3 regions of the Arthrobacter vasquezii genome follow, and region 3 is predicted to be linked to each of the others. Evidence: riboswitches for the same ligand, from Rfam matches in the RefSeq annotation. Region 3 holds a riboswitch; each other region holds the start of a gene.
The links. Region 3 has a riboswitch for S-adenosylmethionine ahead of P4U43_RS11295 (ABC transporter ATP-binding protein). Riboswitches for the same ligand answer to the same signal wherever they lie in the genome.

Region 1: it holds a riboswitch for S-adenosylmethionine, as region 3 does, so the genes downstream of both, metX (homoserine O-acetyltransferase MetX) here and P4U43_RS11295 (ABC transporter ATP-binding protein) in region 3, are expected to answer to the same signal.
Region 2: it holds a riboswitch for S-adenosylmethionine, as region 3 does, so the genes downstream of both, P4U43_RS04105 (bifunctional o-acetylhomoserine/o-acetylserine sulfhydrylase) here and P4U43_RS11295 (ABC transporter ATP-binding protein) in region 3, are expected to answer to the same signal.

Annotation. Positions count from the first base shown of each region.
Region 1 is NZ_JAROKN010000065.1:970-11,489, reverse strand. It holds gene P4U43_RS15665 (glycine--tRNA ligase) at 1-1,242, opposite strand, end outside; gene P4U43_RS15660 (universal stress protein) at 1,470-1,901, shown strand; gene P4U43_RS15655 (hypothetical protein) at 1,902-2,078, opposite strand; gene P4U43_RS15650 (M28 family peptidase) at 2,343-3,965, shown strand; gene P4U43_RS15645 (DMT family transporter) at 4,053-5,018, opposite strand; gene P4U43_RS15640 (RNA-binding S4 domain-containing protein) at 5,081-5,320, shown strand; gene P4U43_RS15635 (class I SAM-dependent methyltransferase) at 5,295-5,939, opposite strand; gene P4U43_RS15630 (alpha/beta hydrolase) at 5,972-6,730, opposite strand; gene metX (homoserine O-acetyltransferase MetX) at 6,786-7,973, opposite strand; SAM riboswitch class IV at 7,991-8,121, opposite strand; gene P4U43_RS15620 (VOC family protein) at 8,457-9,098, shown strand; gene P4U43_RS15615 (CPBP family intramembrane glutamic endopeptidase) at 9,143-9,931, opposite strand; gene hutI (imidazolonepropionase) at 10,052-10,520, opposite strand, start outside.
Region 2 is NZ_JAROKN010000005.1:109,755-120,274, reverse strand. It holds gene P4U43_RS04115 (SDR family oxidoreductase) at 482-1,246, opposite strand; gene aceE (pyruvate dehydrogenase (acetyl-transferring), homodimeric type) at 1,450-4,149, shown strand; SAM riboswitch class IV at 4,286-4,401, shown strand; gene P4U43_RS04105 (bifunctional o-acetylhomoserine/o-acetylserine sulfhydrylase) at 4,445-5,770, shown strand; gene P4U43_RS04100 (PHP domain-containing protein) at 5,787-6,806, opposite strand; gene uraD (2-oxo-4-hydroxy-4-carboxy-5-ureidoimidazoline decarboxylase) at 7,062-7,556, shown strand; gene uraH (hydroxyisourate hydrolase) at 7,553-7,894, shown strand; gene pucL (factor-independent urate hydroxylase) at 7,897-8,850, shown strand; gene P4U43_RS04080 (nucleobase:cation symporter-2 family protein) at 8,972-10,520, shown strand, end outside.
Region 3 is NZ_JAROKN010000029.1:18,612-29,131, forward strand. It holds gene P4U43_RS11245 (CoA-binding protein) at 1-151, opposite strand, end outside; gene P4U43_RS11250 (alpha/beta fold hydrolase) at 219-998, opposite strand; gene P4U43_RS11255 (aldo/keto reductase) at 1,011-1,964, opposite strand; gene P4U43_RS11260 (D-2-hydroxyacid dehydrogenase) at 2,102-3,148, shown strand; gene corA (magnesium/cobalt transporter CorA) at 3,174-4,190, opposite strand; gene P4U43_RS11270 (helix-turn-helix domain-containing protein) at 4,315-4,566, opposite strand; gene P4U43_RS11275 (DUF2975 domain-containing protein) at 4,566-5,057, opposite strand; gene P4U43_RS11280 (nucleoside/nucleotide kinase family protein) at 5,224-5,865, opposite strand; gene P4U43_RS11285 (ThuA domain-containing protein) at 5,925-6,593, shown strand; gene map (type I methionyl aminopeptidase) at 6,590-7,366, opposite strand; SAM riboswitch class I at 7,463-7,560, shown strand; gene P4U43_RS11295 (ABC transporter ATP-binding protein) at 7,566-8,390, shown strand; gene P4U43_RS11300 (aliphatic sulfonate ABC transporter substrate-binding protein) at 8,523-9,551, shown strand; gene P4U43_RS11305 (ABC transporter permease) at 9,551-10,462, shown strand; gene acs (acetate--CoA ligase) at 10,453-10,520, shown strand, end outside.

The DNA.
Region 1 (10,520 bases), on a different contig from region 3:
ATCCTGGCGGCGGTAACGACGGCCGATGGCACCGGCGTCGTCGAAGTCGATGTTCCAGCTCTTCCGCAGCTGGGCTCCCAGATCCTTGGCCTTGGGCGAGAGGTCCTCGTTGCGGCTGAGCGGGAGAACGGCGGCCTTCACCGGAGCAAGACGCGGATCGAGCTTGAGGACGGTGCGCTTGTCCACGCCGCCCTTCGCGTTGGGCGCCTCATCTTCTGCGTAGGAGTCCACGAGGAACGCCATGAAGGAGCGGGTCAGCCCGGCGGCAGGCTCGATGACGTAGGGGGTGTACCGCTCGTTGGTGGCCTGATTGAAGTAGCTCAGCTCTGTGCCGGAGTGCTTCGAGTGCGTGGAGAGATCGAAGTCGGTGCGGTTGGCGACGCCCTCAAGCTCACCCCACTCGGAGCCGGAGAATCCGAAGCGGTACTCGATGTCCGTGGTGCCCTTGGAGTAGTGGCTCAGCTTTTCCTGCGGGTGGACGAAGAGGCGCAGGTTGTCCGGGTTGATGCCGAGGCCGGTATACCAGTCGAACCGTTCCTTGATCCAGTACTCGTGCCACTCATCATCGGTGCCGGGCTCGACGAAGAACTCCATCTCCATCTGCTCGAACTCACGGGTGCGGAAGATGAAGTTTCCGGGTGTGATCTCGTTGCGGAAGCTCTTGCCGATCTGGCCGATGCCGAACGGTGGCTTCTTGCGGGACGTAGTGAGCACGTTGTTGAAGTTCACGAAGATGCCCTGCGCGGTTTCGGGCCGTAGATAGTGCATGCCCTCTTCACTGGCAACAGGGCCGAGGAAGGTTTTCAGCAGACCGGAGAACTCCTGGGGTTCCGTCCACTGGCCGCGGGTGCCGCAGTTGGCGCAGGCAATGTCCGCCAGGCCGTTCTCCGCGGGCCTGCCCTTCTTCTCCTCATACTCTTCCTCGAGGTGGTCAGCCCGGTAGCGCTTGTGGCAGGAGAGGCACTCCACCAGGGGGTCGGAGAATACTTCGACATGGCCGGATGCTTCCCATACCTGGCGGGGAAGGATAACCGAGGAGTCCAGACCGACGACGTCCTCGCGCCCACGGACCATTGACTGCCACCACTGGCGCTTGATGTTTTCCTTGAGCTCGGCGCCAAGGGGTCCGTAGTCCCAGGCGGAGCGGGAACCGCCGTAGATTTCACCGGCCTGGAAGACGAAGCCGCGCCGCTTGGCGAGGGAAATGATTGGGTCCAGGGCTGAAACCTGCTTGGCCACGATGAATGCCATCCTCTACATGTTTGGACAGGCCGCTGGGTGCGGTCGTCGTTGTGCCGTGCGGAACGGCCCAGCAGCCGGAATTCAACGCGAACTGCCGTGCCGGACCAGGCGGGCGAAGCTACTACCTTAGCCTACCGAAACACGCCTGCCTGCTCGCTGGCGCTAAGGTCGTTCCTGTTGGTCCGGCGCGGGAACCGCCCGGGATTCACCGTTCAAGGAGGAACAGCATGGCAGGGAATGTGGTTGTGGGAGTCGATGGCAGCGAAACCGCTTATAAGGCGGCATCACGGGCAGCGACGCTCGCGCAGGGGCTGGGAACCGAACTGGTCGTTCTGAGCGCGCACATCACCGGCAACACGGAGATCGTCAAGATCGGCAGCGAAACCTGGGTGCTGGATGATGCCGAGCGTGCGCTGGAGATGGCAGAGCAAGTGGCAACCAAACTGCGCGGTGAGCACCCGGGGGTGGAAATTCGCCCTGCTGCCGGCCGCGGGAAGCCCCAGGACGTCCTGATGGAAGAGGCCGAGCGCTCGGGCGCCCAATTGCTCGTGGTAGGCAATGTGGGCATCAAGGGGCTAGGGCGAGTGCTGGGGAGCGTCGCCTGGAGCGTTGTTCACAACGCTCCGTGCGACGTCCTCGTAGTGAAAACAGCTTCCTGACTACCGCCGGTTGAGGATGCCGCGGATCATTCCGCCGACTCCACCGGAACCGGGGCGGTTGGCGCCGCTACGTCCCGTTCGCATCCCGCCGGTCCGCGGTGCGCCTCGGGTTGTTCCGGCGCTGCCTCCGCCTGCGAATCGGCCGGCGGCGCTCCTGATGATGTTGCTTAGGCCCATGGGAAATCTCCTTTGCCTCACATAGTTCCCCGCTTCGGGAGTTCCGACCCTACGCGCCTTGGGGGCAGTTTTCTACCGGTGATGGGGGCGGTTTTCTACCGGTGATGAGGCGGTCTCCCACCGGTGATCTACCGGCGGGTAGGGAGCCCTTGACGCGGCGGGACAACTGTCCATAGATTGAACGCACCCCTGTGCCGTGATCCGCGTCACAGGGGTTCGAGTGTCTGCAACCGTAGGCACGCCTTTGCGACAGAAGGAACAACGGTGATCCCAAACGCTCTACTTAAGCGCGCCCATTTTCGGCGAGCATCGCTTGCATTTGCCGGTGGACTCGCGCTCGTTGCCTCGGGAGGGCTGGCGGCAACTGCCGGGCCAACCCACGAGAACAGCAACAACAACACCTCTGAAAAGCTCCGCGCCGCCGTCTCGGTTGACCGGGTGGTCGGTCATCTTGAATCCCTGGACGCGATCGCCGATGCCAATGACGGCACCCGGGCATCCGGAACCCCGGGATATGACGACTCCGTGGCCTACGTGGTCGGGAAGCTCCAGGCTGCTGGGTACTCCCCCGTTGTGCAGGAATTCATGTTCCCGTACTTCCAGCAGCTGAGCCCTTCGGTCCTCACCCAGATCAGCCCGGAATCACAGGTTTACGCAGCGGAATCCTTCGCGACCATGACCTATTCCGGGGCAGGAGAAGCGGTGGGCGCTATCACCGCCGTCGACACCACCGGTACCGCCGGCGCCAACACCAGCGGGTGTGAAGCCACCGACTTCGATGGATTCGCAGCCGGATCAATTGCGCTGATACAGCGTGGCAGTTGTTCGTTCGCGCAGAAGGCCAGCAACGCAGAAGCAGCCGGGGCCACCGCCGTCGTCATTTTTAATGCCGGATCGGAAGGCAGCACCGGTCCGATCAACGGCACCCTCGGGGCGCCGGGAATCGATATTCCGGTCCTGGGAGCAAGCTTCGACGTGGGCGTAAGCCTGATCGGCGAGAACGTCACGGGCACAGTGACGGTGGACACCGTCTCCGAGAACCGCGCGACTTACAACGTGCTTGCGGAAACCGCAACCGGCGACGCCGACAATGTGGTGATGGTCGGCGCTCACCTCGACAGCGTGGTGGCCGGTGCCGGCATCAATGACAACGGCACGGGTAGCGCCGCAATCCTTGCGGTCGCGGAATCGATGCAGAAGGTCAAGACTGCAAACAAGGTCCGCTTTGCCTGGTGGGGTGCAGAAGAACAGGGACTCCTCGGCGCTGAGCACTATGTCGCAGACCTCGCGGAGACGGGAGAGCTGGACAGGGTTGGGCTGTACCTGAACTTCGACATGATCGGCTCCGCCAACTTTGGCCGCTTCGTGTACGACGGTGACAACTCGGCCTTCCCTGTCGGTCCCGGCGCTGCTGAGGGTCCTGCGGGATCCGGTCAGATCGAGCAGGATTTCCACGACTACTTCGCAGCTGAGGGACTGGCCTCAGGTGAAACAGCGTTCAGCGGACGTAGTGATTACGGACCATTCATTGCAGAGGGCATTCCCGCAGGCGGACTGTTCACCGGTGCAGAGGGCATCAAGACCGAGGAGCAGGCAGAACTGTTCGGTGGCGTTGCCGGCGAACCCTACGATGCCTGCTACCACGCAGAATGTGATGACCTGAGCAACGTCAGCGTTGAGTCACTGGACCAGATGAGCGATGCGATTGCTCATCTGACCCTCACCTACGCCATGAACACGACAGCGGTGAACGGCGTTGGAGACAACGTGAAGGGTAACTTCAAGCAAAAGGGCGGCTTCGAAGGCAACCCGCTGGGCGGCGGCACCGAAAGCGGCGGCGGGCTCCACCCGGAGCATGACCACGATTCCGAACTGGCCGACCGGTAGTATCCCGGGCTAGCCAAAGGCGGGTCGGGACCACTTCTTTCGGGTGGTCCCGACCCGCCTTCTCGTTGCCTGCGATCTTTTCCTGGATCAGTGTCGCAGCAGGCGCCGGTTCCAGGGCAGCGTGGTCAGGATGATGGCCCCCAGCGCGAGGATCGGTCCCGCCACGGTGGCGAAGACGACGACGGTCCCCGGTGTGGGGAGCACAAGGTCCAGTGCCAGCGAACCCAGCAGCTGGCCTGCGATCATTCCGAGGCCGGTGAGCAGCACACCCAGGGATCGCACCAGGAGGGCGCCGATACCGATGAAGATGCATCCCATCGGCCCGCCCAGGTAATACCACCACTCTTCCGGCAGCGGTTCAGGAGGGCCGGTGAGCACCAGTTTCACTAGCCAGGCGGCGAGGAGCACGACCGATCCGGCAATGAAGTTCATCAGGGTGGCGGTAATGGGTGTGCCGTACTGCACGGCGGCGGTTCCGTTCATGGCTTGTTGGAAGCTCACCAGGATGCCGGCTGCGATGGGAAGCAGGAGCGGAAGGATGAGTGCCGCCGTCGTACCTGTTCCGCCGAGGCGGGGTGAGACTGCCCAGATAACTGCCGCGACCGTCAGCGTCACGCCGATTACCCGCATGATGGTGATTATGCGCCGCCCGCCGGGTCCGATCCCGAGCCTGTCCACGGCGAGTCCGCTCAGCGTCTGGCCCATGACCGCGGCGACCGTAAAGAGCGCGACTCCAAGGACCGAGATGGTGAGCGCCTGCGAGAAAACAAACAACGCACCGATGGTCCCTGCGGCCAGGTAGATGCGGGGAAACCGCCGCTGCCGCACGGCAGGGATCAGCTGGCCGAGGCCCGCCCGTCCGCGCGGAAGCAGCAACGAGATCAGGATCATCAGCACCAATCCGGTACCGAAACTGATGAGCGCGGCTGCAAGTCCGTCGTCGAGCGTTTGCCCCAGTGCTCCGTTGATCCTGCTTTGAAGCGGAATGGCTACGCCGGAGGATATTGCCAGCGGGAGGCCGATGACGGCGGGAAGGTGGGGGGCTCGAGACACCCGTTAAACCCTAGGGCACTGACCTGTTCCGGCCGGTCACTTCCGGCGGGCAGAATGTAACCATGAGCATAAACGATGAGACCAGCGCCGCCACTGAAGTGCCTATCCGTGACTCGATGATCCGGCTGGGCCAGTTGGTCAAGCTGGCCAATCTTGCCGAGGATGGGGTGGAGGCCAAGGAACTCATCGAGAACGGCCTGGTGAAAGTCAACGGTGAGATCGAGGATCGCCGGGGACGCCAGATTCATCCCGGTGATTCCGTGACGGTGAACGGCGTTACCGTGACAGTGGTGCAGGGATAACGCAGGCATCGCGGGCTTCGGCTTCGCACACCGCAACGAGAAAGTCCGATGTTGGCGTCCAGGCCTGAAGATCCCACGTGGCCAGGCGCAAGGAGACGGAGAAGCCGGCGCCGGCGACGTCAGTGAAAAACCGGTCGAAGGTGTAGCCGCGCCCGGCGCCGAACCCGACGATCAGGCGTCCACCGCGCGCCAGGTGGCGATGCAGGCGTGCAAGAACCTGTGGCGCCGTGCCCGGAGCAAGGAAGGCGAGGACGTTTCCTGCGCAGACAATCACGTCAAAGGACTTAGCCACTCCGCGGGCCGGCAGATCCAGCTCTGTCAAGTCTCCCACCAGCCACACAGGCCCTGGGTGGGCTGCCCTCGCCGCTTCGACCAACTGGGCGTCCGCGTCAACTCCCACCACGGAATGGCCACGCAGCGCCAGTTCCCCGCCAACCCGGCCTTGCCCGCAGCCGGCGTCGAGAATACGCGCATTTCGGGGAGCCATTGCGTCGACGCACCGGGCTTCCCCGTGTAAGTCCGCACCCTCGGATATCAGCTGTTCAAAACGCTGGATGTAGGCGGCTGACCTGTTGGGGTCCGCGCGTTTTCCTGCGTCCCAGAGCGTTTCTTTCTTCACATTCGGGAGTCTAACCCGCCACCGTAACGGCGTTACCGTGACAGTGGTGTCCGGCTGACGCCGGGCACCACCATCTGCAGAAATTCCCGCACATGTCCCAGTTCCTGTGCGTTGATGCTGTGGTACATGCCCGCGTAGAGCACCTTGGTGAGCTTGGTGTGGCGGTTCAGCCAGCCGTGGGTGAACTCGATTCGATCGGCGGGAATGACCGGGTCTTCCTGATCCCGGCCCCAGAAGAACGGCACTGGCTTCGCAACAAGCGCGCTGTCGTTGAAGAACGTGCTGCCGTCGGTCGGCACAACAAACCCTGAGAGCCCGACGACGGCCGCGTAGTCTGCGGGCCGGGCACGCAGCATGGAGCTTGCCACTGCCATGCCCATCGAGAAGCCGAGCAGGGTGACGCTCGAGTGCGACTGCTTGATGGAGTCGACCCAGTCAATGACGTCCTGGACGGCGGCGGTGACCTTGTCGACCGAATAGGCGGCGTCCTGCATCAGCGGGAACCAGGTGAAACCTGCTCCCAGGGCGACGGGCGCACGTACGGATGCCACGGTGAACTCGTCGGGCAGGAAGTCGAGGATACCCATGAGGTCTTCTTCGTTGGCCATGTGTCCGTGCAGCAGCACCAGCAGCGGCGAGCCGGAGCGCTCGTCTTCGGGCTTCGACCAGACGACAGTCGGTGCGGTCGAGGCCGGGCCGGTCCCGGGCCCGGTCTCGGGGGCGGAGGCGGAGGCGGAGGAGGAGGCGGAGGAGGGCGCAGCAGAACCGTCAGTCGAGGAAAAATTCGTCATAGCTCCATAGTGGCATGTTGAACTGTGCCGGCTGCGTGCTGCGGCAGGCTGCGACTCAGCCCGCGCGCAACCGTAGCGCTGAGGCGCTCTCCTTGACATCGCCGTCGTCGGTGTTGCTATAGAACGCTGCTGCCAGCGCGGGCTCAAGCTGCGCAATCTCGGTGAGGAAGGCATCGTGGCCGATGGGAGATTCAATGGTGTGGACGGCAACGTTCCCGGGCAATGCGGACGCCAGTTCAACGGACTGGCGAGGCCAGTAGAGGCGATCCGAATCCACCGCCGCGACGAAGAACTCTGCCGAGGCAGCTGCGAGTGCAGTGCTGAGGCTCCCCCGGTCACGGGCAACGTCGTGGCTCATGAGCGCTTCAGTGAGGATGACGTAGCTGTTGGCGTCAAACCGCCGGACCAGCTTTTCCGCCTGATGGTCCAGGTAGCTCTCCACCTGGTAGCGGCCGCGCCCGCCCGGCACCGACGACCCAAAAGGCTCTTCCATACCCTGCGCTGCCCGACCGAACCGGTGTACGAGTTCCGCCTCCGAACGGTAGGTGATGTGCGCGATGCGCCGGGCAAGGCCCAACCCATCCTCGGGACCGGCGCTTCCGTAGTAGTCGCCGCCGGTGAACCGCGGGTCGAGGCGAATGGCCTGCACCTGGGCCTGCGCGAAGGCGATCTGCTCCGCGGTGCTCGCTGCTCCGCACGCGATGACGGCGCACCGTTGCACCCGCCCGGGATAGGTGACAGCCCACTCAAGAGCCCTCGCGCCTCCCATTGACCCACCCAGCACGGAGTGCCAGGAGGAGATGCCCAGCAGGTCTGCGAGCAGTGCCTCGGCACGCACGGAATCGCGGATGGTGACGAAGGGGAAACGCGAACCCCACGGCTTGCCCTCCGGATCAAGCGACGCCGGCCCCGTGGATCCGTAACAGCCGCCCAGCATATTGATGGACACCACGAAGTAGCGGTTCGTGTCGATGGTTCTGCCCGGACCCACCAACCCGTCCCACCAGCCATCCTCGGAGGACTCGCCCCGCGCTACATGTGAGCTGCCGGTGAGTGCGTGCTCGATCAGCACCGCATTGGAGGCATCGGCATTGAGCGTGCCCCAGGTCTCGTAGGCGAGGACGACATCGGGCAAATGGCCGCCTGTTTCCAGCGCCAACGGGCCAATCCGGAACCGTTGCACGACGACGCCGTCAACCAGCCCCGCTTCCGGCTGCGGAACCGCTGTGGTGATGCCTGTCAAAACCCTGCCGCCTCACTGAATCGCGCTTGCTCCTGCACTGCATGCAGGGCCTGGTCTTCACCCGGGGCACCCCGCCGCGAGGGAGGGTTGCCGGACAGCAAGCCGGGGCTGATGGCGGGTGGAACCTGCCGCACTGTCACTCGTTACCTCGTATTAGGAAACCTGACCAGCGCGGGTGAGGGCAACTTGTGTGACTCGCCGTGAAATGAAGCCGGCTGGCGTAGTAGCCGTGAAAGGCGCGCGTGCGGCAGAGGATGCTTGAGTGGGGCCGTTCGGCGTCTATGGGAAAACGGTCGGCCCCACTCAAGGGGGACACCCAGTGGGCGTCCCTGGCAGGAAACTCCGGCGGTCTCGGAACCGGGCTCCCTGTGTGAAGCAACTATCCGGCTCTGACCTTGGGTTTTGCTTGGAACATCGTCGCCCGCGGTGTGACTTAGGTAACCCTTAGTCGAGGCCTCCATCACAAAGTGCCAAAATGGGGCCATGCGCCTGGATCATGTGTCTTATGCCTGCGAACCTGACGGACTGACTGCTACTGCGGAACGGATTTCCGACGCCCTCGGAGTTGAATTCGTGAAGGGTGGAATCCACCCGCGGTTTGGCACCCGCAACATGATTTTTCCGTTGGTCAACGGCCAGTACCTCGAGGTAGTCGAGGTCCTTGACCACCCAGCCTCGGACAAGGCTCCATTTGGCCAGGCGGTGCGGGCACGGTCCGAGGCCGGCGGCGGCTGGATGGGCTGGTGCGTAGCCGTTGATGACCTCGCCCCGTTCGAGGACCGCCTTGGCCGCAGCGCCGTCCCCGGTAACCGCAAATTCCCGGACGGGCAGGAGCTGACCTGGCAGCAGATCGGCATCAAGGGCCTCATCGCTGACCCTCAGGTCCCCTACATGATCCGCTGGGATGAAGGCACGGAGTCCCTCCACCCATCCCAGGCGCGCACCGCGTCCGTGCGCCTCAGCGCGCTCACCATCGCCGGGTCGGCAGAGCGCGTCACAGAGTGGCTCGGAACGCCCGTCACCCACCCGTTGGACGACGTCGACGTCGAGTGGATCGCCCCCAACGGCACGCCCGGCATCATGTCGGTAGCGTTCGAAACCCCGAAGGGTGCGGTCCGGATCTAATTGGTTCTTTCGGACGCTGGTTCCCCAGGCCGCGTGGCCGGGGGTTAGCTTCCGATGCCGATAGCCGGGCCGAAGAGCGCGAAGCCGACAAAGCCTGCAATGTCCAGCAGCGCATGCGCTATCACCAGGGGCATCACCCGCTTGGTGCGCGTGTAGGCGTAGCCGAAGATCAGCCCCATGATCACGTTCCCGATGAACGGGCCGATCCCCTGGTACAGGTGATAGCTCCCTCGCAGGAGCGCCGAAGTCACAATAATCACCGGGACTGACCAGCCCAGTTCCCGGAGCCGCTCAAAGAGGTAGCCCACCACAATGACCTCTTCGAGCACCGCGTGACGGATCGCCGAGAGCACCAGCACAGGCAGCGTCCACCAGTAGGTGTCGAGCGCCGTCGGGATGATCGCAGTGGTAAGCCCCAGTGCCCGGCCCGCGGCGTACACCCCGAGCGTTCCCACCCCGATCACCGCGGCCAGCCCCACTCCCAGACCGAAGTCGACCTTCGGTTTGCTGAAGGTGAAGCCAATCCGGCGGAAGGCCGACTTCCCCGGCTGGGTGAGCAGGAACAGCACAAGCACCACGGGAACCAGCGCAAAGAAGATTCCCAGCAGCTGGTAGGTGAGATCGAAGTACTGCCGGTTGTCCAGAACCGGATTGAGCCTGGTGGTCTGCGCAGCCAGCGGCGCACGGGTCAGCTTGTCGATCAACTCCACCACCGCGTAAACCCCGGCCTGGCCGAGGGACAGACCAAGGACAATCAGGATTTCCGCTTTGATCCTCTTCCGGCGGGCGGTCGGGGATAACGACGACGGCTGGCTGGTTTTGGCGGTTGGCATGCCTTCATGGTGCCGTACGCTTCGGTGCTTGCCAAAGCGTACAAAAACGGTTCCCCGGGAAGTTTTTGTCGCCTATCTGCTGTTCTGAGCGTCGTGAAACAGCAACTAGGCGACAAAAACTCAACGGAGGCGCTGCCCGGCGCGCCACACCGCATGGGTCAGCTGCATCCCCGGACGGTAAGCCAGGTGGGTTGCGGACGGTGCGTCCAGCAGTTGCAGGTCCGCGCGGTGTCCGACAGCGAGCGACCCAACGGCCAGCCGGCCGCCGTCGTCGGTTGTTTGTTCGCGGTGGAGGGCAAGCGCACCGCCGTAGGTTGCCGCGCGGACAGCTTCGGCAACCGTCAGTCCCATCTGCAGCACGGCCGTAGCTACGCAGAACGCCATGGACGAGGTGTAGGACGTCCCCGGATTGCAGTTGGAGGCAAGCGCGACGGGTACTCCGGCATCCAGCAGCTGCCGGGCGGGCGCGAGGGGTTGGCGGGTGGACAGATCGCACGCGGGCAGGCAGGTTGCCACCGTCCCCCGGCTGTCCGGATCACCCTCCCAGCCGGACCAGGAACCTGCGAGGGCGTCGATGTCCGACAGCTCC
Region 2 (10,520 bases), on a different contig from region 3:
CCAATCCGGTTGCTTCGAAACACTAAGGACTTCCGTAATTAGCGCACAAACGCTATCGTTATTAAACCTTAACTAAGCGAGCTTAGTTATTGCTTCTCAGAACGACTGCAGTTGGACGGTGGCAAACAATGACGATTATCAACCCGGACCATCGAAGAACCATGTTGCCCTCAACGGGGCAGCTGGCCGAGCGGGATAGCGCTTTGCCGTGGTGCGGAACCTGTGGAACCGATGAGTTCCTGATCTACGAGGACTTTGTTCCTGCGCGTGTTTCCTCTGGAGGGCGGGATCTGCTTCCTGCCAGTGTCAGTTATTCCTGCTCCGTCTGCGGATCCTTCAATGGACATCAGGTTCCACCCATGTGGAGTCCTCCGCACTGGTTCTGGTACAGCTGAAGACCGTAACTCCGCACCGTTGAAAGCCCTCCGTCTCCTCGGAGGGCTTTCCTTTTATTACCCACTCTTTCCCCGCGCATGACCGCCTAGCCGCGGCCGATGAAGGGCATGCCGCTGGCCGTCATGACCACTGTGCCGATGTTGGCTGATGGCGGTAGCTGCGCCATATGCAGCACGGTGCGGGCGGCCTCTTCCACCGGGAACGTGGGTTCCACCCGACGGGAGCCGTCCGCCTGCAGCGCGCCCTCGCCAACGCCGAGGGTGGTCATAAGCCCTGTGGAGGTATTGCCGATGTCGATCTGACCGCACGTAATGCCGTAGGCGCGTCCGTCCAGTTCGATCGACTTGGTCAGCCCTGTCACTGCATGTTTTGTTGCGGTGTACGCCGCCGACCGCGGCCGTGGAGAGTGGGCAGCAATGGACCCGTTGTTGATGATGCGCCCGCCCTGCGGGTCCTGCTGCTTCATGATGCGGAACGCTTCCGCCGCGCACAGGAACGAACCCGTCAGGTTGATCGCCACCGTTGACGTCCATTCCTCCGGGCTGATCTCGTCAACTGCGCCCGCGGGACCAATGGTTCCCGCGTTGTTGAACAGGAAATCGAGCCTGCCCCAGCGTTGATGTACGTGCGCGAAGAGGTGGGCGACGTCGTCGGGCCGGCTGATATCGGTTGGAAGTACGTCAGCCAATTCCCGGCCCTGTGCGGTTGCCTCGAGCGGTTCACGACGGCGGCCCGCCAGGGTCACTGCCCAGCCGGCGTCCAGGAATGCGTGCGCCACCGCCTTGCCGATGCCGGAGCCTGCACCGGTGATGACGGCAATGCGTGGAGACTCAATCGGCAGTTCATTCATGACGTTCCGGTGCCCTTTCTGGTTGGCATTCCCATCTTGGCAGGCATTCACCCTATAGTAATGGAATAATAGTTCCATATTGCGAAAGCGCGGGTTGGAATGGACCCGGAGGGACAAAGGCCATCTGCCGCATTGCAAGGGTGCGATGCCGGTCAGGCAGTGAATCGAGCGGGCAGGTTCCGCGCAGCGAAAGAGGGTTTGGCATGGTTGCTGATCAGGGGATTGTGGGTTCGGGTGTTGGTAGGGATTCGGATCCTGAGGAGACGGCTGAGTGGATTGAGTCCTTTGATCAGTTGATTGATCAGCGTGGTTCTGATCGTGCCCGTGATGTTTTGGGGCGTTTGCTGGCGCGTGCTGGTGGCCGGTCGGTGGGTCTTCCCAGTGTTGTGACTACTGATTATGTGAACTCGATTCCGGTCGATGAGGAGCCTGAGTTCCCTGGGGATGAGGAGATCGAGCGGAAGTACCGGGCGTGGATGCGGTGGAATGCTGCGGTGATGGTGCATCGGGCGCAGCGTCCGGAGATCGGTGTGGGCGGCCATATTTCCACGTATGCGGGTGCGGCGACCCTGTATGAGGTGGGGTTCAATCATTTCTTCAAGGGTAAGGACCACCCCAGTGGTGGGGATCAGGTGTTCTTTCAGGGGCACGCGTCGCCGGGGATGTATGCGCGGGCGTTCCTGGAGGGCCGGCTGACCGAGGAGGATCTGGACGGGTTCCGGCAGGAGAAGTCCAAGGCCGGTCATGCGTTGTCCTCGTATCCGCACCCTAGGTTGATGCCGGAGTTCTGGGAGTTCCCGACGGTGTCGATGGGGATCGGGCCGATGAACGCGATCTATCAGGCGCAGTCCAACCGGTATCTGCAGAACCGCGGGTTGAAAGACACCAGTGATCAGCAGGTGTGGGCGTTCCTGGGGGATGGGGAGATGGATGAGCCCGAATCGCGTGGGTTGTTGCAGTTGGCGGCCAATGAGAATCTGGACAACCTGAACTTTGTGATCAACTGCAACCTGCAGCGCCTGGACGGGCCAGTGCGTGGTAACGGGAAGATCATGCAGGAACTCGAGGCGTTCTTCCGCGGTGCCGGGTGGAACGTGATCAAGGTGGTGTGGGGCCGGGAGTGGGATGACCTGCTCGCCAAAGACACCACCGGGGATCTGGTGAAGATCATGAACGAGACCGCTGACGGGGATTACCAGACCTACAAGGCAGAATCCGGTGGGTTTGTGCGCGATCACTTCTTCGGGAAGACCCCGGCCACCAAGGACCTCGTGGCGGATATGGAAGATGCGCAGGTGTGGGGACTCAAGCGCGGCGGGCATGATTACCGGAAGGTGTACGCGGCGTACAAGGCCGCCACGGAGTTCAAGGGCAAACCGACCGTGATTCTGGCCAAAACGGTCAAGGGGTACGGGTTGGGTTCACACTTCGAGGGCCGTAACGCGACCCACCAGATGAAGAAACTCACCCTTCAGGACCTCAAGGACTTCCGCGACCACCTGCGCATCCCCATCCCCGACGAAGCACTCGAAGCCGACCTCTACAACGCGCCCTACTACCACCCTGGACCCGACTCCCCCGAAATCAAATACCTCCTGGACCGGCGCCGTACCCTCGGCGGATTTGTTCCTGAACGCCGTACCGAGGCGGCGGCACTGGAGCTGCCGGGGGACAAGGCGTACGAGGTTGCGAACCGGGGCTCGGGGAAGCAGCAGGCCGCCACAACGATGGCTTTCGTCCGCCTTCTGAAAGATCTCATGCGGGAGAAAGGGCTGGGGTCCCGGATTGTCCCCATTGTTCCGGATGAGTCCAGAACCTTCGGCATGGACGCCTTTTTCCCGACAGCGAAGATCTACAACCCCAAGGGCCAGAACTACCTCTCGGTAGACCGGGAGTTGGTTCTCGCGTACAAGGAATCGATTCAAGGCCAAATCCTCCACGCCGGCATCAATGAAGCCGGATCAGTTGCTGCGTTCACCGCGGCTGGCACGGCGTACGCCACGCAGGGCGAGCCGCTGATTCCGATCTACGTGTTCTACTCGATGTTCGGATTCCAGCGCACGGGAGATTCCTTCTGGGCAGCCGGTGACCAGATGACCCGCGGGTTCATCATCGGCGCCACCGCAGGCCGTACCACCCTCACCGGCGAAGGCCTCCAACACGCCGACGGACACTCACCCATCCTTGCCTCCACCAACCCCGCCGTCATCACCTACGACCCGGCCTACGGGTATGAACTCGGCATCATCATGCGTGCAGGACTGGAGCGCATGTACGGCGCGAATTCCGACGATCGAAACGTCATGTACTACCTGACCGTCTACAACGAGCCGATCATCCAGCCGCCGCTTCCCGCCGGGTTGGATGCCGACGCCGTGGTGCGCGGCGTGTACAGGCTGAAGCCCGGCAACGACGACGGCGGCCGGCCGAAGGCGCAGATCCTCGCCTCCGGCGTGGCCGTCCCGTGGGCGCTCGAGGCGCAGGAACTCCTGGCAGACCACTGGGGTGTTTCGGCCGATGTGTGGTCGGTGACTTCGTGGACGGAGCTGCGGCGTGACGCACTCGCCGCCGAGGAGGAGGCCTTCCTCAACCCCGATGCAGAGGCCCGCGTTCCCTTCGTCACCCAGCAGCTTGGGGACGCACCCGGACCGATCGTGGCCGTCACCGACTACATGAAGGCTGTTCCGGATCAAATCCGCCAGTTCCTGCCGCAGGACTTCGCCACACTCGGAGCGGACGGGTTCGGCTTTTCCGACACACGCGCCGCAGCCAGGCGGTACTTCAAGATCGACCCAGCCTCCGTCGTCGTACGCACTCTTCAGCTCCTCGCGAAGCGGGGAGAGGTAGACGCAGACGCACCACGCCAGGCAATCGAGAAGTACGCACTCCTCACCCTCCCCTGACGTTTTTGTCGCCTAGTTGCGGCCTGGAAACACTTTTACCTGCAACTAGGCGACAAAAACTTCTGCAACTCAACGGGTGGATTACATGGAACGTCATCTTCGTGCGGCGTGATACTCCTGTGCCTACACTGGCCGTGGTCATGAGCGCCAGCACCAAGCCCCGGCTTGCTGGCCAGCAACCCTCCAGCTGCGGTGGGGTGCTCCGGGTGAAGACCTGGCCGCCCGGCACCAGCCGGACGGCAAGCGCGGCCCGCGGTGCTCCCACCATGCCGGGCCCATGCCAAAGGAGCCTTGAATGTCCAACCAATGGTCTTTCGAAACCCGCCAGATCCACGCCGGTCAGGAACCGGACAGCGCCACCGGTGCCCGTGCTCTGCCGATCTACCAGACCACGTCGTTCGTCTTTCCCAGTGCCGAAAGCGCTGCCAACCGCTTTGCCCTTGCCGAACTCGCTCCCATCTACACGCGGATCGGCAACCCCACCCAGGATGCCGTTGAGCAGCGGATCGCCAGCCTTGAAGGCGGGCTGGGCGCGCTGCTGCTCAGCTCAGGTCAGGCGGCGGAGACCTTCGCGATCCTGAATGTCGCGGAGGCCGGCGATCACGTCGTCGCCAGTCCGAGCCTGTACGGCGGAACCTACAACCTGCTGGCCCATACGCTGAAGAAGTTCGGCATTTCGGTCACCTTCGTGGCGGATCCGGACAATCTGGACCAGTGGCGGGACGCTGTGCAGCCCAACACCAAGCTGTTCTTTGCGGAGGTCGTCTCCAACCCGCGGCAGGACGTACTCGACATTGAGGGCGTGTCCCGGACCGCTCACGACGCCGGTGTGCCGCTGATCGTGGACAACACCCTTGCCACCCCTTACCTCATCCGGCCCCTGGAGTGGGGCGCGGACATTGTTGTCCATTCGGCCACCAAGTACCTGGGCGGCCACGGTACGGCGATCGCCGGCGTCATCGTTGACTCGGGAAAGTTTGATTTCGGCAAGGATCCCAACCGTTTCCCGGGCTTCAATACGCCGGACCCGACATACAACGGTCTGGTGTACGCACGGGATCTGGGTGCGGACGGCGCCCTCGGGGCCAACCTGTCCTACATCCTCAAGGCCAGAGTCCAGTTGCTGCGTGACCTCGGCTCGGCGGTATCCCCGTTCAACGCGTTCCTGATCGCCCAGGGCCTGGAGACCCTGAGCCTGCGGATGGAGCGGCACGTCTCCAATGCTGTCGAAGTGGCTCAGTGGCTGGAAGCGCGTGAGGATGTCGAGTCGGTTGCCTATGCCGGGCTGCCCTCAAGCCCCTGGTATGAGCGCGGACGCACGTACGGCCCGAAGGGAATCGGCGCCATCGTTTCCTTCAACCTGGCCGGCGGTGCGGAGGCCGGGAAGCGCTTCGTCGATGCCCTTGACCTGCACTCGCATGTGGCGAACCTCGGCGACGTGCGCTCGCTGGTGATCCACCCGGCGTCGACCACCCATAGCCAGCTATCGCCGGAGCAGCAGGTCATTGCCGGCGTTAACCCCGGGCTGGTGCGGCTCTCAGTGGGTATTGAACACATTGATGACATTCTGGCGGACCTTGAAGCCGGTTTCAGGGCAGCCAAGGAATTCCTGGACGCCTAAGGAGCTTGGGAAGCTCTCAGGAGCGCGCCCAGGCGAGCAGCTTGTCCAACGGCCACGTCGTAATGATGCGGTCCGCCGGCACGCCGTTTGTTTCGGCGCGCTCCGCCCCGTACTGGAGGAAATCCAGCTGACCGGGGGCGTGCGCGTCGCTGTCGATGCTGAAGAGACACCCGGCTTCGAGTGCCAGCTGGATCAGGTCATCCGGCGGATCCTGCCGCTCGGGACGTGAATTGATTTCCACCGCTACGTTGTTCTCGGCACAGGCGGTGAACACCTTCCGGGCGTCGAACTCGGACTGTGGACGCTGGCCGCGGGAACCCTGGACAAGACGGCCCGTGCAGTGGCCAAGGACGTTGGTATGGGGATCGCGAATGCCGCCCAGCATGCGTGCGGTCATGGTGCGGCGGTCGGAGCGCAGCTTGGAGTGGACACTGGCGACAACGATGTCCAGCTCATCGAGCATCTCCGGCGACTGATCCAGTGTTCCGTCTTCAAGGATGTCCACCTCGATGCCCTTCAAAAGGCGGAAGCCGTTGCCGCCGTCGTCGTTGTTGATCTGGTCCACGATCTGGAGTTGCTCCGTGAGGCGCTCCGCGCTCAGGCCGTTCGCGATCTTCAGGGTGGGGGAGTGGTCCGTGAGCGCCAGGTATTCATGATTGAGCGCACGCGCGGCGTCGACCATGAGCGGGATGGGACTCCCGCCGTCGGACCAGTCGCTGTGACTGTGCAGGTCACCGCGGAGGAGGGCCCTCAGCTCCGACCCGCCGCTGGCCAGGGCTTCTTTCGAGCGCTCGCGGAGGTCGGCGAGATAGGCCGGCACTTCACCGTTGAGCGCTTGGGTGATGACCTCATGGGAGCGCGCTCCGATGCCCTTCATCCGCTTGAGCCGGCCGTCGCGGGCGCGTTGTGCGAGTTCGTCGGGCTCCAGCTCGGCAATGGCCGCTGCGGCCTTGCGGAACGCCTGAACCTTGAAACTCGGAGCCAGTTCCCGTTCCAGCCAGAAGGCGATCTCATTCAATGCGGCGGTGGCATCCATAGGCCCATCTTCCACCATTTACGCGGTGGTGGGCTGGTGCAGGGAAGCAGCTCTATCATGTGATCCAGGTAACGCTTGACAGTTACCATGTGATCAGGGCTACAATGAAATCGGAATAAAAATTCCACCATATAGAAACTGAACCAGAGCCACACGGTTCCTGGACTGTCGCCGGAAACATCGAGTCAAATCGAATTCGTTCGAGGGTAAGGGTGTTCAGCGCTGGCGATAGCGCTTCATAGAAAGCTGACACCCATGCCTCTTGCAACCCTCAATACCTGTACCCCCGAAGTGGCCGCTGCCCAACTCACGCCATGCGTTGACATCCCGCGCTGGGTTGAGGCCATCGTGGACGCGCGGCCCTTCTCCTCGGAAGCCGACCTGATTGCGTTCGCCGAAAAGGCAGCCTATCCCTGGACGGAAGCCGAGATCGACGGCGCCCTGGCGCATCACCCGCGCATCGGTGACCGGGCGCAGGGGAATACCACTGAAGCCACCATGTCGCGTGGTGAGCAGGCCGGCGTCAGCACCGCCGTCGAAACCCAGACCGCGCTCCAGGCAGGCAACCGTGCCTACGAGGAGAAGTTCGGGAGGGTTTTCCTCATCCGGGCCGCCGGTCGAAGCGCCGAGGACATCCTCGCCGCTCTCGATGAGCGGCTGCAGAATACGCCCGCGCTGGAGCTGGAGATCATCGCCCAGCAACTGCGTGAAATCGCCATCCTTCGACTCAAGGGGGTCCTCGCAGCATGAGCCGCAGCCACATAACCACCCACGTGCTCGACACCGGTACGGGACGTCCCGCCGCCGGCGTTGCTGCCGCACTGCACCGGCTGGGTGCGGATGGTTGGGAGGACATCGGGGAGGGAAACACCGACGACGACGGCCGCATCACCTCCCTGGGCCCTGAAGCGCTGGAGGCGGGCACTTACCGGATTGACTTCCAGACCGGCACCTACTTTGCGGCGACCGGCACGGAAACATTCTTCCCCTCCGTTTCACTGATTTTTGAACTTACCGACCCGGCGCAGCACTATCACGTGCCGCTCCTGATTAGTCCCTTCGCCTATTCCACCTACCGAGGAAGCTGACAATGACGACACCGACCATCGAAACAAACGCCAACACCAACGAGAACACCGCGGGCAACAGCGGCCGCATCGTCCTGGGTCGGAACCAGTACGGCAAGGCCGAATGCAGGCTCGTGAAGATCACCCGCGACACTGCGCGGCACCAGATCGAGGACCTGAACGTCACCTCACAGCTGCACGGCGACTTCGAGACCGCCCACACCGAGGGAGACAACTCACACGTTGTTGCCACAGACACGCAGAAGAACACGGTGTACGCGTTCTCCCGTGAAGGTATTGGCTCTCCTGAGCAGTTCCTCCTGCGCCTCGGCAAGCACTTCACCGAAAGCTTCGACTGGGTTTCCGGCGGACGCTGGGAGGCGGAGCAGTACTTCTGGGACCGCATCAGCGACCACGATCACGCGTTCTCGCGCAACAAGTCGGAAACCCGCACGGCTGTGCTGCTCATTGAGAACGGCACGCGCCACATCGTCGCCGGAATCGAGGATCTGACCGTATTGAAGTCGACCGGCTCTGAGTTCCACGGGTTCCCGCGGGATCAGTACACCACTCTGCAGGAAACCACGGACCGCATCCTCGCGACCGATGTGACCGCCCGTTGGCGCTACGCAGCAAATACCACGGACATCGACTTCAACGCGGTGTACGCCAGCGTTCGCAAGATCTTCCTCGATGCTTTCGCCCAGACCCACTCGCTCGCTCTGCAGCAGACCATGTTCCAGATGGGCAAGCAGGCACTGGAGGCACACCCGGAAATCGAGGAGATCAAGCTCTCCCTGCCGAACAAGCACCACTTCCTCGTGGATCTCGAGCCGTTCGGCGTCGACAACCCGGGCGAGGTCTTCTTCGCGGCCGACCGGCCGTACGGACTGATCGAGGCGACCGTAGAACGCGAGCGCGCCGAAGGATCAACCAACGAAGCAGCAATCTGGGCAAACATCCCCGGCTTCTGCTGAGAAAACGGTTGGGAACGGGCGCCTGCGCGGCAGGAACGCCGCCCCAACCGCGAACGGCCCGGCACAAGCCCGTGCCCGGCCGTTCACCCCACTACTCATGTGAGACAAGGAAGTCATACTCATGAAAGCAGTCAGCTCTATGAAACATCAGGCCAAACCCCAGCGCCCCGAGGATGAACGGCTGCCCCTCGGACGATCATTCGCCTACGGGTTCCAGCACGTCCTCACCATGTACGGCGGAATCATCGCCGTTCCGCTCATCGTCGGAACTGCCGCCGGCGTATCCCAGGACGACATCGCCGTCCTGATTGCCTCCTGCCTCTTCGTAGGCGGTGCCGCAACCATCCTGCAGAGCTACGGTGTGAAGTTCTTCGGCTCCCAGCTCCCGTTGGTGCAGGGCGTCTCCTTTGCCGGCGTTGCCACCATGACTGCGATCATCAGCGGCGGTGGAGGACTACAGACCATTTTCGGCGCAGTCCTCGTGGCCTCCGTGATCGGTCTGGTCCTTGCGCCGTTCTTCGCGAAGATCATCCGATTCTTCCCGCCGGTAGTGACTGGTGTCATCATCACCACCATCGGCCTGACCCTCATGCCTGTCGCTGCCAACTGGGCAATGGGCGGAAACCGGACCGCTGACAACTACGGCAGCCTCACGAACATCGGGCTGGCCGCCGGAACGCTGGCTCTGGTTCTCCTCATGAGCAAGCTGGGCAGCGCGGCAATCTCCCGCCTGTCGATCCTGCTCGCCATTGTGGCAGGAACCATCATCGCGGCGCTCCTGGGCCTCGCCGATTTCTCCAACGTCGCTGAGGGTGCCATCTTCGCCTTCCCGCAGCCGTTCGCCTTCGGCTGGCCTGTCTTTGATATCGCAGCGATCATTTCGATGACCATCGTGATCCTGGTCTGCATGACTGAAACCACGGCAGACATCCTTGCCGTCGGTGAAATCGCTCGGACCAAGGTCGACTCACGCCGTATCGCCGACGGCCTCCGCGCCGATATGCTCTCCAGCGCCGTCGCTCCGATCTTCAACTCCTTCCCGCAGACTGCCTTCGCGCAGAACGTGGGCCTGGTGGCAATCACGGGCATCCGCAGCCGCTATGTCGTAGCCGCGGGCGGCCTCATCATGGTCATCCTGGGGCTCCTGCCCATCCTCGGACGCCTGGTTGCCGCAGTTCCGACGCCGGTACTCGGCGGAGCTGGCATCGTTCTCTTCGGCACCGTGGCAGCGAGCGGCATCCGCACGCTGGCAAAGGTCGACTACGAGGGCAACATGAACCTCGTGATCGTTGCCGTGGCGCTCGCTTTCGGTACGATCCCCGTCGTGTCCCCTACCTTCTACGACGCCTTCCCCACCTGGTTCGGCATCATCTTCCACTCGGGAATCAGCTCGGCGGCCATCATGGCGGTGCTGATGAACCTGCTCTTCAACCACCTGAAGGCCGGTAATCCGGAGCGCGCTTCCGTCTTTGTTGCCAGCCCACCGCGCATGGTGCGGGCAGACGAGCTCACCGCCCTCCAGGACGGCGACAGCTTCCAGGGCGGCAAGCTCGTGGCAGCGGACGGTACCGAGATCCCCGTAGTGACCGCGGCGCAGTACACCGTAGTCAAGCAGAAACTCGATAACGGCGAGATCAGCTGCGTCGAGGACATTCGCAAAATCTGCGACG
Region 3 (10,520 bases):
CCGGAACAACCTCCATTCCGAGCTGGTCGATCAGGAAGCGCGATACCCCCATAGCGGCCCGCCGCGGGTTGTTCGAGAGCCCGACGACGGCCCAGCGCGCCGGAGTGGTCAGCAGCCGTTTGATGGTGGCTGGGTCATTGGAGTGCGGCATGGAGTCTCCTTCTCAGACAGGCTGCCAGTGTGGCAGGTTTGCGACCTATAGGTAATATCCAGCCACGCTAGAGATGCGGTGCTTTCCGGGCGATGAACTGTCCGATCCAGTCGACGGTTTCGGGATGGTCGAGATGAAAGCCGTGCCGCCCCTTCGCTACTTTCACCAGTACCGAGTGCGGAATAAGTTCACGAAGGGCCAGTGCGTTGTCCAGCGGGGTGAGGGGATCATCTGTGCCGTGAAGGATGAGCGTCGGCGCCTCCAGCGAGCCGAGGAGGTTCCGCGCGTCGTGCTCTGTGCTTGCACGGAAGTGCCGGCGTTTGGCCTGCTTCGATGCGCGTGATGTGAAGAAAGTCCGGACAGCCGAGCTGTGCGCGGTTGCCCAGTCTGCGTCGAAGAAGAGCGGTTCGAGCTGGGCCGGGTCGCCGCTGGTGAGCGCCCGGGTGGCGTCGGGATCGCGGTTCTTCCCGAGGAACCCGCCCGCCGAGGTGGCAGCGAGAATGAGGGCGCCAACCCGGTCCGGATGATCGATCGCGAGCCACTGCGCAACGCGGCCGCCCATCGAGTGCCCGTAAATGTGCGCGCGTTCCACACCGGCGGCGTCGAGGACTACGAGGGCATCGGCGGCGAAGTCCCTGGTGTTGAGGTGTCCGGTGGGGCCGTCATCGCTCTCGCCTACCCCTCGATGGTCAAAGCGAATGACGCGGAAATCCTCGGCCAGACTGGGAACGATCGGTTCCCAGCCGGTCAGCGCGGTTGCCTGGCCGGCGATGAGCAGGAGCGGAGTCCCGGAGCCGTCCGACCGCCAGGCCAGGCGGGTGCGGTCCGCAGTAACCGCGAAGTTCACGGGCCGACCCGCTCAATCGGTGATGGGCGACGGCGGTGTGCCCAGGTTGTCCAGTTCCTCCCAGAACGACGGCGGCACTTCTGACTGCCGCGCTTGTTCGAGCTGGTCGATGCGCTTCACCGATGAGATGCCGACGATGGTGGAATCGACCAGAGGTGAGCGCAGGGAGAAGTGGAGTGCCGCCGTCGGGAGGTCGATTCCATGTTTGGCGCAGAGGCCCTCGACCCGAGCTACCCATTCGAGGAGTTCCGGCGGGGAATCGTTGTAGGCGTAGGTTGCGCCGCTGGCGGAGCCGCGAGCGAGGAGTCCGCCACCGAAGGGCGCAGCGTTGAACACGCCCATCCCCTGCTCCACTGCCTCGTCGATGAGCGGAAGTGCACTTCGGTCGACCAGCGTGAACCGGTTGTGGGTGAGGAGGACGTCGAAGGCTCCGGTGGCGACGTACTGCCGCATCAGGCTGACAGTTCCTGCGGCGATGCCGATGGCATCTACCAACCCCTCTTCCTTCAGTTCCAGCATTCCGGCGATTGCGCCACCCGGCGCTGCCGCCTCTTCGAAGGTGATGGAGTAGGGGTCGTGCAGGTGCAGCAGTCGAAGCCGGTCTACTCCCAGCCGCCGGCAGCTCTCTTCGAAGGACCGCCGGACCCGGTCCCGGTCGAAGGAGCCGGTTTCGGGGTCCTGGTCCGCCTTGGTGACAACTGACCGGCCCTCGGCAGCGCCGCCGTTCGCCAGTGCCAGGCCCAGAACTGCCTCGCTTCGGCCCTTTGCGTAGTTGTTGGACGTGTCGACGAGTGCGTACGGGCCGTGCAGCATTGCCTGGGCGAGTTCGATGGCGGCCGCCTCCTCACGGTCCCCGGAGCTGGTTCCGGCACCGAGCGATGAGGTGCCGAGCGTGATGGGACTGGCCAGGAGACCGGTACCGCCCAGCGGCCGGGGATCGACGGGGTGGTGAATCTGCTGGGGCACAGTGTCTCCGTTTCGCGGGTCGAGATGTTTGGCTGGGACTCTGCTTAGGAACTTACCGCGAAGCCCGGGTTCCGGCGAAGAACCGTTGTCAGTGAGCTCCCCTATGCTTTTTCAAGAACCCCTTCGACTGGAGAACCGTGGCCGAGCTTCGCGTCTTTGTACCCACTCCCCTGCCCGAGCCCCTCTGCGAGCTGATCGAAGAGCTGGAGCCGCGCATCGAATTGGTGCGGGACCAGTCGCTGCTGCCTCCTCAGCTCTACGCGGGCGACCACCAGGGCGCCAGGGACTTCCGGCGGACGCCATCGCAACAGGCAAAATACGAACGCCTCATTGACAGCGCGGAGGCCCTGTACGGCGTACCGGGCCAATCGGGGCAGGAGTTGCGCCGCACTGCCCGTGCCAACCCGCACCTTCGGTGGGTCCACACCACGCCTGCAGGCGGCGGCAGTCAGGTGAAAGCGGCGCAGCTCACTCCGGATGAGCTGGAGCGCATCACATTCACCACTTCAGGCGGCGTGCACGCCGAACCGCTGGCCGAGTTCGCAGTGTTCGGCGTCCTTGCCGGCGCGCAGGGCGTGCCCCAGTTACTGGAGGATCAGCGCAACCGCGTCTGGGGAGCACGGCGCCCGGTGCCGCTGGTGGCAAACCAGCGTGTCGCCGTCGTCGGGCTGGGCGGAATTGGGCGCGCGGTGGCGCGCAAGCTGAGTGCGCTGGGGGCGGACGTCATCGGTGTGCATCGGCGCGAGATTGAAGCGGAAGGTGTCTCGGGCATCGTCCCGCCGGAACGCCTTGGCGCTCTTCTTCCGGACGTTGACGCCGTGGTGCTGTGCCTACCCGCTACCGAATCAACCCATCACATGCTCAGCCGGGACCTGCTCGAGCAGGTGAAGGAAGGCATCACCGTGGTCAACGTCGGCCGGGGTGCCACCGTGGACGAGGAAGCGCTCATCGGGGCGCTCAGGGACGGGCGGGTCGGTTTTGCCGCGCTCGACGTTTTCGAACAGGAGCCGCTGCCGGGTGACAGCCCGTTGTGGGAGCTTCCGAACGTCCTCGTAAGCCCCCACAATGCCGGCACATATGAGGAAGAGGAACGGAAAATCGCGGAGCTCTTCGCGGAGAACGCCCGGCGGCTGCTCGACGGCGAACCGCTCCTCAACGTTGTTGACACTGTGGAGTTCTATTGAGCGGGTGTCCCGGTGGGGCGGGGTTCTAGAGCCATTTCTTGCGTTTGAACGTCAGATACAGGCCGACGCCCATCAGCAGCATCAGCGCAAGCGCGAAGGGGTAGCCCAGCGGCCAGTCCAGCTCCGGCATGAATTCGAAGTTCATCCCGTAGACGGTGCCCACCAGGGTGGGCGCGAAGAGGATTGCAGCCCAGGACGAAATGGCCTTGACCTCTTCGCTCTGCGCCAGGCTCGCTTCCGAGAGGTGCCGCATTTCCTCGTTCTGCCGCTGCGTCACGAGGGTCGCATGGACCGAGAGGGCGTTCTGGAGCAGGATCCGGAAGGAGTCGATCCGCTCGATGATGCGCAGCACGTGGTCCTGCACATCCCGCAGGCGGGGCTGCAGTTCCGAATCCATGTCCTCCTTTTCGGCGTCAGCCAGGAGCGCATCGAGCATTGGCCGCAGCGGGTGAGTGGCGCGCTGAAAGCCGATCACTTCGCGGGAGAGGTCATAGATGCGGCGTGCTACGTCAGGAGCGGAGCTGAAGAGCTCGTCCTCGATTTCGTCGATGTCATTCTCGAGCCCCGCGACAACGGGCGCGTACTGGTCAACGACCTCGTCAAGGATTGCGTAGAGCACTGCCTGGGGTCCGAGTGCGAGCAGTTCGGGCCGCGCTTCCAGACGCCGCCGGACCTTCGCGAGGTCGGGTGATTCGGCCTGGCGGATTGTGACAATGAAGTCCGGGCCTACGAAGACGTGCAGTTCCCCGAACTCCACCATTTCCTCGGCATCGAGATACCTGGCCGGCCGGAGGACCGCGAAGAGGGTTTCCCCGTAGCGCTCGAGCTTGGAACGCTGATGGCCGTGCAGCGCATCCTCGACGGCGAGTTCGTGAAGCGCAAACTCATCCGCCACCCGCTGGATTTCAGCATCATCCGGCCGGTACAACCCGATCCAGGCCATTCCGCCGTGATCACGCTTGAGTTCAAACGTCTGGTCCAGATTCTCCGGGTTAGCGGTCCGTTGGCCGTCCACATACACGCCGTTGTCAACGATGGCCACCGTGCCGTCCTCACTCTTGTCTGCTGCGCTCCGCCGCATTCCGTCCGTCGGAAACGGGGCTTAGGCGAGTTTCTCACAGCATCGGCGGCCGCTGCGGTACCGCGCCCGAATCTCGGGTGCGCGGTCAGCGCCTGCTGTTGCCGCCGTCGTCGTCGTTGCTTTCCACAGTGCCTCCCGGCTCCCAGCGCAGCAGGTCTCCGGGCTGGCAGTCCAGAATCTCGCAGATTGCCTCCAGGGTGGTGAAGCGGACGGCTTTGGCGCGGCCGTTCTTCAGGACAGCCAGGTTGGCCGGGGTGATGCCAATACGTTCGGCCAGCACACCCACGGGCATCTTGCGCCTGGCCAGCATCACGTCGATGTCCACGATGATGGGCATCAGATGACCTCGTCGAGTTCGCTGCGCAGGTTTTTCGCTTCGGCATCGCGGGCTACTGCCTGGGCGAGCAGCACCCGCAGGACCAGCACGATCAGCGCAACACCGCCGATCAACAATGAGGCACCGCAGATGAGCAGGATGACCCCCGGAGCAATTTCCCCCGGAGCCAGGAGAACCGCGAGACCGAACACCAGGACCGACGCAGCGGCGATGGCCCCGAAGATGATGTCGACATACCGGAATGCTCCATCGGAGAAGACCGTGCCGCTGCGGACCATGGTGAGCAACTTCCACAAGCAGACGGCGCTCACTTGAACCGTCAGGATGCCGAAGACGACGATCGCGTTGAACGTGATGCGCAGCCCAGTGGGCACGCCCGACTGCTCAAGATCAGCGGAGATCAGCGGGACCATCCAGAGCTGGATGAACAACGAGCCCGCAATGACCATCGCGATGACGACCTGCAATGCGAGGACGGCCAACTTTCCCATCGGGATTCTCCTTCGATTGATTAACAAGGAGAATATATCGAGAAACGATAGGTGGTCAAGCGTGGAGCAGCCTTGAGGCAGCAAAGGTGCCGGAGATGCGCAGGAACGTGGTGACGTCCCCACGATCCTGCGCATCCCCGGCACCTTTGCGTTCGAACCCGACCGGCTACTCGACCCGAATCACCAGATCCGCCCGGTTCTTCGTCGCCTCGATCAATCGCGCGTTCGGTTCATCCACCCGCTCTACCCACTCCGCCGCCGCAGCCGGACTCTTTCCGAACAGGATGTGCCGCTGGATCAGCCGGTCCAGCCGCAGGTTCTCATCCTGCTCGCAGTACCAGACCTCAGTGCACTGAGCCTGGGCCTGCCGCCAGCCCGGGCGATCGAGCAGCAGGTAATTGCCCTCCGTGAGAATGGTGCGCACGGACGGATACACAGGGATCACGCCGGCAATGGGCTGCTCGATGGTGCGCTCGAAACCTGGGGCATACACTACAGAATCCCGCCGTCCACGAAGCCGCTTCAACAGAGCAGCATAGCCATGCTCGTCGAACGTCTCGGGTGCGCCCTTGCGTTCCAGAAGACCCAGGCGCGCCAGCTCCTGATCGGACAGATGGAACCCGTCCAAAGGAACATGGGCGAAGCGCTGCTGATCCGGGTCGGGTTTGTTCTGGTTCAGTGAAGCCATCAACTGCTCCGCGAGGGTAGTCTTCCCGACTCCAGGAGCGCCGACAATCCCAATAACGACAACGCCGGCCTCGCGCGCCGATATGCGCTCTATTCGATCAACAAGTTCCGACAGCGTCACCGTGCCATCCTGACATGTGACCCGGGTCGAGAACGTTGTTCATGGGCAGAATGGGTCCCATGACAACGGCACTCATCCTCAGCGGCACCGGCCGGTACGCGGACCCCTGGCACCCGTTCGCGGAAACTTCCGCGGCCATCGCGGACCTGCTCCGCGGTCACGGACTCACCGTAGAAACAGCCGACGACGTCGACGCCACCCTCGGTAGCTTTCGTGACTCTGCTGCCTGGCCGGATCTGCTGGTGGTGAATGTCGGCCTCCCGCGGGACGGCGGCACTTCCCCCGGTACAGATGCCGCCCGTGATGGCTTGGACGCCTGGGAAGCCGGCGGCTGTCCGCTGCTCGCCCTGCACTCGAGCGCCACGAGTTTTGTCGATTCCGAGTCCTGGGAAGCGGCGCTCGGCGGACGCTGGGTACGCGACGTGTCCATGCACCCGGAGTACGGCGCTGCAAACATACTGCTCGAGGGTTCCTTCCCCGTTGGGATACCTGATTTCACTCTCGACGACGAACGCTACAGCTGGCTGCGCACCTCACCGGACGTCATCGTTCACGCCCGCCACGAACACGAGGGGCACTTGCACCCTTTGATGTGGTCCCTGGAGCGACCTGTCGGGACTGGATCCGCACGAAGCTTCTATGACGCACTCGGCCACGACGCGGCGTCGTACTCCTCACCGGAACACCGCGAACTGATGAAGCGCGCGGTGGACTGGCTGCTTGGCTAGGTCTCTTGTCGCAGGGTCAGGATCTCCGCGCCATCGTCGGTGATCGCGATGGTGTGCTCACTGTGCGCGGTCCGGCAGCCCGTAGCGCTGCGGAGTGTCCACCCGTCGGCGTCGACTGCCAGTTCAGCGGTATCCGCCATGACCCATGGCTCCAGCGCCAGCAAAAGCCCCGGGCGCAGCACGTATCCCCTGCCGGGCCGTCCGGTGTTTGCCACGTGGGGACCCTGGTGCATTGTCGACCCGACGCCGTGACCGCCGAATTCCGTGTTGATCGGATATCCCGCGGCGCTGAGGACTGAACCAATGGCAGCGGAGATGTCGCCGATGCGCGCGCCTGGTCTGGCGGCGGCAATCCCGGCAGTCAATGCACGTTCGGTGGCATCAATCATCGCGACGCTCTCCGCCGGCTTTGACTCGCCAACGATGAAGCTGATGGCGGAGTCTGCGACGATTCCGCGCTGGGAGACGGCGAGGTCCAGGGAGAGCAGGTCGCCGTCGGCAAGCGAGTAGTCATGCGGCAGACCGTGGAGCACAGCATCGTTGACGGACGTGCAGATATAGGCGCCGAACGGGCCGCGCCCAAACGGCGGCTCGTAGTCGACGTAGCAGGACACCCCGCCTGCCTCAGCGATCATCTCTTTGGTCCATTGGTTGATCTCCAGCAGGTTTGTCCCGACCGTGCTGCGGCTCTTCACCGTCTGCAGAATGTTGGCGACCAGCGCACCCGCTTCCTTTGCCCTGGCCAACTCGCTCGCGTTCAGAATTTCAATCATGTAGATGACCCTCTCACGCTGCCGATGTCCGGCTGAAGCGTTCCTTTGTTACGACACATATTGCGCCGGACCCTTGCAAAAGCGTTTAGTGGAATTCCACCATCCCGAGCGGCCGAGAGACCTGGATCGTTGACGCCGCAGCAACCCTTACCTGCTTGCAGGAGAACGGGTGCTACTGCCAGGAGCGATGGAGTTATACATGAGCACCGTTCTTCGAGCGCACCGTACCCAGGCCATTTCCACTGATGGCAACCAGACACTGCCGCTGACTTTCTCTTCGTTGACCCGAAGTTTCGGGAGCGGAAGCGAGCAGCACGTGGTGCTTCGCGACGTGACCCTGGACGTTGAAGCAGGCGAGGTTCTCGCCATTGTGGGCGCCAGCGGTTGCGGGAAATCAACCCTCCTGCGAGCCGCGGCAGGACTGGACGCTCCCACCAGCGGTGCGGTACTCATCGACAGCACAGCAGTGGACGGGATCGATCCCCGCTGCGCCGTCGCGTTCCAGGAACCCCGACTCCTCCCCTGGCTCTCGCTGCGCGAGAACATTGCTATCGGCCTGCCCAGGGAAACCAGTTCCGCCGCGGGCAAGGCGAAGGTGGAGGAGCTTTTGGGCCTCGTGGAACTCGACGGGTTCGCCGGCCACCGGCCCCGCGAAGTGTCCGGAGGCATGGCACAGCGGGCATCGCTGGCACGTGCACTGGCACGCAACCCGGGCGTCCTGCTCCTCGACGAACCCTTCGGCGCACTCGATGCCCTGACGCGGCTGAAGATGCAGGACCTCCTGCTGCGTATCCACCAAACCACCCCGACCACGGTCCTGCTGGTCACCCATGATGTTGACGAAGCGCTGCAGCTCGCCGACCGGGTGATCGTTCTCGCGAAGGAGCCTGACGTCCAGGGTGCAACCATCAGCCGCGTGCTGGAGGTTCCGGGCGACCGTCCGCGCGACCGCGGCTCAGCCGAACTTGCCGCGCTACGCAGTTCGCTGCTGAGCAGCCTCGGCGTCGACAGCCACCAGCACTAACCGCGCGCCTGCGGCCAGTTCGCAGCGCCGTATCCCAGCGCGTGCGGCGCCCACCGTGCCGCCATGTTGCGCCGACACCCCCAAGAACAAGCCCCCTACACCCGTCCCACGCACTCTCCGAAAAGGATCACCATGAAGAGCACCGCACGTTTTCAGTTCGCCGCCACCGCCGCAATCGCCGCCCTCGCCCTTAGCGGCTGCGTTGCCGGGGAAAACGCCGACGGCTCAGTCGGCGAAGCCGCAGCCGCGACCGGCGGAGAACTCACGGTGGACTTCGCCACCTACAACCCGCTGAGCCTCATCATCAAGGACCAGGGCTGGCTCGAGGCCGAGTTGGAAGATGAGGGCGTAACGGTCAAATGGGTCCAGTCCGCCGGATCGAACAAGGCCAACGAACTGCTCCGCTCCGGCGAAGCTGACGTCGCCTCAACGGCCGGTTCGGCAGCGCTGATGGCCCGCGCCAACGGCTCCCCCATCAAGACCATCGACATCTACTCACAGCCCGAATGGTCCGCACTGGTCACAACGGCGGATACGGGTATCGAATCCGCGGAGGATCTCCGCGGCAAGTCCATCGCCGCCACCAAGGGCACCGACCCCTACTTCTTCCTGCTCCAGTCATTGGCAGAGCACAACGTTGACCCGAGCGAAGTGACCATCCAGAACATCCAGCACGCCGATGGCTGGGCCGCCCTCAACACCGGCTCGGTGGACGCCTGGTCCGGCCTCGATCCCATCATGGCCGCAGCCGAAGAAGACGGCGCCGAGCTGTTCTACCGCAACGTGGACTTCAACACCTACGGCTTCCTCAATGCCACCGAGTCCTTCCTGGAGGAAAGCCCTGAGCTCGCCCAGGCCGTGGTCAACGCCTATGAGAAGGCACGCCAGTGGGCTCAGGAGAACCCGGAGGAAACCGCAGCGATCCTCGCCGAGGTTGCGGGCATTGAAGAATCCGTGGCCACCAAGGTCATCACCGAACGGTCCAACCTCGACGTCAACGGCACCCCCGGTCAGGCCCAGCTGGACGTGCTCGAGGTAGTCGGCCCGATGTTCGTCGAATCCGGTGACGTCGCAAGCCAGGAAAACATCGACGAAGCCCTCTCCACCCTTCTTGATGACACCTACGCAACCAACGCCGATCCGTCCGCTATTGGAGAGTAATGAGCAACCCCTACCTCACCGGTAACAGCGTGCCCGGCGGCGTCGGCACCGGCCCCGCCTCGGTCGTCTCCTCCAAGGGGACAAGCTCCCCGCACACAACAAATCAGAACGACGACGACGGCAGGCAGGGCAATGCCCTCACCCGCCGCAAGCCGCGCGGCAAGGCAGTCGCCAAGCTCGGACTGGGACTGATTGTTCCGCTGGCGCTGTTGGCGGCCTGGCAACTGGCCGCCGTCGTCGGTTTGATCAGTCCGGTCACCTTGCCGGCGCCAACCGCTGTCTTTGACGCCGCCGTCGATCTGATCCAGCGCGGGGAACTTCGCATCCACATTGCTATTTCGACCCAACGCGTGGTCATCGGCTTCCTGATCGGTGCCATCGCCGGTCTCGTGGTCGGAGCGTTTGTCGGTCTGTCCCGGTGGGTGGACACCCTGTTCTCGCCGACCATCGGTGCCATCCGCGCCGTGCCGTCACTGGCGTGGGTTCCCCTGCTGATGCTCTGGGTGGGAATCGGTGAGGATTCGAAAGTCATCCTTATCTCCATCGGCGCCTTTTTCCCCGTTTTCACCACCGTTGCCATGGCCCTGCAGCACGTGGACAAGAACCTGGTCGAGGCCGGAAGGGCCTTCGGGCTGAACGGGCTGAGGCTGTTCACCACGGTGCAGCTGCCCGCCGTGGTCCCCTCGGTGATCTCGGGGCTGCGGCTGGCGCTCGCGCAGGCGTGGTTGTTCCTCGTCGCGGCTGAGCTCCTGGCGTCCTCGATGGGCCTCGGCTTCCTGCTGACCGATTCTCAGAACAATGGACGGGTGGACCGACTGCTCCTGGCAATAGTGCTGCTGGCAATCCTCGGCAAGCTCACGGACGCGATCCTGGGTGTCTTCGAGAAGTGGGCTATCCGCAAATGGGCGTAACTGCCGTAGATTCCCTTGTTCACGGGGGCTTCACCAACGAGGAAGAGCGGATCGCCTT